One region of the Streptomyces sp. NBC_01334 genome, then DNA from elsewhere that is predicted to be linked to it. Evidence: riboswitches for the same ligand, from Rfam matches in the RefSeq annotation. Region 1 holds a riboswitch; the other holds the start of a gene.
The links. A riboswitch is a leader RNA that binds a small molecule or an ion and turns the genes downstream of it on or off. The one in region 1 is predicted to bind cobalamin.
Positions count from the first base shown of each region.

Region 2: another riboswitch for cobalamin. It lies ahead of OG736_RS39435 (CbtB domain-containing protein); the one in region 1 lies ahead of OG736_RS14210 (SCO2321 family membrane protein).

Region 1 is NZ_CP130718.1:3,134,923-3,137,114, reverse strand. Features, by position in the region: gene OG736_RS14210 (SCO2321 family membrane protein) at 1-901, opposite strand, end outside; adenosylcobalamin-variant (AdoCbl-variant) riboswitch at 1,035-1,106, opposite strand; gene OG736_RS14205 (phosphotransferase) at 1,209-1,919, shown strand; gene OG736_RS14200 (serine/threonine-protein kinase) at 1,920-2,192, opposite strand, start outside.
Region 2 is NZ_CP130718.1:8,846,649-8,848,840, reverse strand. Features, by position in the region: gene OG736_RS39445 (MFS transporter) at 1-160, opposite strand, end outside; gene OG736_RS39440 (CbtA family protein) at 306-1,067, opposite strand; gene OG736_RS39435 (CbtB domain-containing protein) at 1,093-1,314, opposite strand; cobalamin riboswitch at 1,350-1,502, opposite strand; gene OG736_RS39430 (enoyl-CoA hydratase/isomerase family protein) at 1,573-2,192, opposite strand, start outside.

The sequences.
Region 1 (2,192 bases):
CCTGCTCGGTCGCACCCTGCGCGGCGAGGGCGACGACGGCGTCGGCGGTGTTGCCGTAGTCGGGCTGGTCCTCGGCGCCGGGGAGGGCGGACTTCAGGTAGCCGGCGTCGAGCACCGCCGCGGCGAGGTGGGCCGCGCCGTTGCGGGCGAGTCCGCTCGGGGTGCCCGCGGTGGCGGAGTCGCAGGTGGGAGCCGCCGACGTCTTGCCTGCCGTCGTCACGAACCCCTTGCCGAGGACGCCGAGCACACCCGCCGCCGTCGCGTCCGCGTTGGCCGCGAGACCGCCCTTCTTGTCCGGCTGGTAGGCGAACGCGCCGCCGCCGGCCTTGTCGCACGGGATGGAGAGCTTCACGAGAGCGTCGTACGGCGACTTGCCGGCCTTTTTCACCTCCGAGGGCCGTTCCCCGGCCGCCGCCATCGCGCCCGCCACGACGGAGGTCGAGTTCGCGTCGCTCGCGCCACCGGGGGTGTAGCCCCAGCCGCCGTCGGCGTTCTGGACCGACTTCAGCCAGCTGACCGCCTTCTCGGTCGCGGCCTGGTGGCCGCCCAGCGCGGCCAGCGCCTGGACGGCCGCCGCCGTGCTGTTGGTGTCCACCATCAGCTTGGCGTCGCACGCCTTGGCGGTGTCCGCGCGGAACGCGGCGAAGGCCCCGGTCGCGCACTGCTGCCCGGTCAGCCAGGCCACGGCCCGGTCGGCGGGGGTGACGCCCGTGGTCCGCTGCGCGAGCAGGGCCAGCGACTGGCGCCAGACGCCGTCGTACGTCGGGTCGGTGGTGCCGTACAGACCGTCGGGTATCGCCACCGACGGGGTGGGGGAGGGGGTGACGGCGACGGCGGGGACGGCGGCACCCAGCACGACGGTGGCGGCGGCCAGAGCGGCGGCGCTGCGGCGGATGTTCATGATCGGCGGGTGCCTCTCCCGGTCGGTGAGGTCACGCAGCCGGGCAGCACGGGACATCCCGGCGGCTCGGCTCCGTATACCTCGACGGTGCCGTGCGACGGCGGGCCTGCCGACGCACGTGAGCCGGTCACGGTCCGTACCGGGCGATCCGGCTCTCACGGTTGCGGGTCAGCGCCGGAATTGCACCGGCTTCCCCCTGTACGGGCGTGATGACGACGCGGCCACTCTACCGGCAGGTAGCCGGGCGTCTGAGGGGCGGCTGTGAAAGCGCCCCGGGCGGGGCGGAAGCCGCCGATATGTTGTGACCATGACGCATACGGGGAGGATGCCGGGCGGGCTGCCGGGCGGGGTGCAAGCCGGGCTGCCGGGCCGACTGCTCGGCTCGGGCCGAACGGCCGATGTGTACGAGATCGACGAGGAGTGGGTGCTGCGCCGCGACCGGGAGGGCTGGGAGGACTCGGCCGCCCTCGCGGCGGTGATGACGCATGTGCGCGAGCACGGCTACCCGGCGCCCGCCGTACGGCCCTCCGGCTCCCGCTCCGACCTGGTGATGGAGCGGCTGGACGGGCCGACGATGCTCCAGGCGTTCGGCGCGGGCACGCTGGACGCCGACGAGGCGGGGGCCGTCCTCGCCCGGCTGCTGCGCGAGCTGCACGCCCTGCCGGGACGGATCTCGGCCGACACCGGCATCCTGCACCTGGACCTCCACCCGGACAACGTGATCCTCACGCCCGACGGCCCCCGGGTCATCGACTGGGCCAACGCGGAGGAGGGCGACCCCGGGCTCGACTGGGGCATGTCCGCGGTGATCCTCGCCCAGGTGGCCGTCTCTCCCCAGCCCATCGCCGATCCGGCGCGGGCGATGCTGACCGCGCTGCTCGCCGACCCCTCCGACCTCACCGAGCAGGGCCTGGCGGAGGCCCTGCGGAGGCGGGCGGCCAACCCGACGATGAGCCGCGAGGAGACGGAACTCCTCGTACCGGCCGCCGAGTTGATCAGGGCGACGGCGGGCTGCTGACTAGGCCGCCCGCCAGACCGTCATGTCCGCGGTCACGAAGGCGATGTCCGGCAGCGCGGTCGACTTCACCTGGATCACGAGCAGCGCGATGTCCCCGGAGGGGTGCTTGACGCAGATCTCGCTGCCGGCCGCCGCCGCGGCGAGGGGGAGGCGGTGGCTCTTGGCGCCGGTGAGGACGATGCGGCACGAGTCGAGGGAGCCACCGGGGTCGCCGTACAGCATGTTGAACACGCTGGTGTCGCTCTCCAGCGCGCAGCCGGCCTGCTCGCAGGT
Region 2 (2,192 bases), 5.7 Mb from region 1:
CGACCGCGACCGTCAGGGCGTAGCCGGAGATCAGCCATCCCGCCGCGGCCTCGGACACCGCAAGGCTGCGGCTCACTTGCGGAAGCAACCCGGCGATCACGAACTCGGTCAGACCGATCCCGAATCCACCGAGAGCGAGCGCGACGAGCCCGGCGGGCATCTGCCGTGTACGGACGGCCGGTCGGATGTTCATGCCACCATCTTCGCGCGGCGCTACGGCCGCTGACCCGGCGTCGGCTCGCGAACGCGAGAGGGCCCCCGGACGGTTCCGTGGGCCCTCTCGTCGGATCGTCGTGCCGGTCAGGTCAGTGTGGGGCGGCCACCGGCGTGCCCGCGGTCACCGTGGCGGGCTTGGGGTGCAGCAGTCGTTCGGCCAGTTCGCCGAAGACGAGGCCGAAGCCCGCCCAGAGCGTGACCTGCATGGCGAGGGCGGACAGGCGGAACCGCCACAGCAGTGCGGCCGGGAAGTCGCTCGGCACCTCGTTGACGGCGGGCAGGAACTCGTAGGCCAGCCCGATGACGAGCGCGAAGCCGAGGACGGCTGCGACGGTGGCGTTCCAGGTGCCCAGCCTCGGTGCGAGCCGCTTGCCCAGGATCACCGCGGCGACCGCGAGCAGCACGCTGAGCACCATCATCAGGAAGTACAGGGTGGTCCGCTTGCCGATGGTGTCGGGGTCGCCGACCGCGGGCGGGTTCGCCGGGTACTTCAGGAACGGCACGACGTACACGGCGAGCAGGGCGGTCCCCGACAGCAGAAGTGCCGTGGCCCGGGGGCTGAAACGGCCGACGCGGCCGAGGGCGAAGCAGAAGGCGAGGGCGGCGATGCCGCCGAAGGCCACCCCGTAGATCAGCACGCCGGTGGCGAGGCCGGCGGTGGACTGGAGGCTGCGGGAGACGAGTTCGACCTCGTGGTGCTCGTGGCCCGCGGCGTGGGACTCCTCGAAGCCGATCGCGCTGTCGACGTTCGGCTCACCGAGGAAGTAGGCGACGATCAGGGCGAGCACGCCGGCGCCCAGGCCGGCGAGCATGCCCCGCACGAGGAGGCTTCTTACCGTTGCGGAGTTCATGGCTGTGCTGGGGTTCCCCTCGGGATCAGTGGCAGGGGAAACCGAGCAGGTGGCGGGCGTCGTGCACCCACTCGTGAACGTCCTCGCCGGAGACGACGGCTGTCGCGCCCTGCTCCGCGCCGACGAAGTACAGCAGGACCAGCATCAGGACGCCGAAGAAGACCGCCCACGGGGCGATGTCCTTCAGCGGCAACTTGGCGGGTACGACAGGCGTGGTGGTAGTCGGCTGGGCGACATGCTGCGCCATGGCAGGACCTCCTCTGGGAGTTCGCGTCCCATCTCGGTGGTGCACATGACGACGGCCACGGGTCTGACTCGCGATGCGCCCCTTCGGGGTACACCGTCCACAGTGGCGCGACCGTGCCGGGTTCTCACCGGCTTCCGTCTCGCCGTCGTCGATATCAGAGCGACGGTACCGCGTGTCGGGCCCCTGGCCAATACCGCCCCACCTGGCGTGATTCCGCTCTCCACGGCCAGATGGCCCGGATCACCACGTCGGTCCCGCTCAGCGGAGCCTCTCCGCGGTGGTGTCGGGTCGGGCGAGCCCGAGTTCGCGTTCGCCGAGCGGGGCGAAGAAGCGCTCGACGTCGGCCGCGGTGACCTCGGCGAGAGTGGCCGGCGACCAACGCGGGTCCCGGTCCTTGTCGATGACCTGGGCGCGGATGCCCTCGACCAGGTCGGGTGTGGTCAGGGCAGCGCAGGAGACGCGGTACTCCTGTTCCAGCACCCGTTCCAGCGAGCCGAGCCGCCGGGCACGGCGCAGGGCGGCCAGGGTGACCTTGAGCGAGGTGGGCGACCTGGTCAGGAGGGTCTCCGCGGCCTCCTTCGCCGCCGGATCGCCGTGGGCGAACAGCCGTCGGACGATCTCCTCGACGGTGTCCGCCGCGTAGCAGGTGTCGATCCATGCCCGGTGGCCGGCCAACTCGCCTGCCGGCACGGGCCGTACATGACGGTCCAGGGCATCCGGTAGGGGCAGCCCTGCGAGGTCGTCGGCCAACTGCCGGAGGGAAGCGGACGCTACGTAGTGGTCGGCGAGTCCGCACGACACCGCGTCCCCGGCGCCGATCTGCGCACCCGTCAGGGCGAGATGGGTGCCCAGTTCGCCCGGGGCGCGGGCGAGCAGGT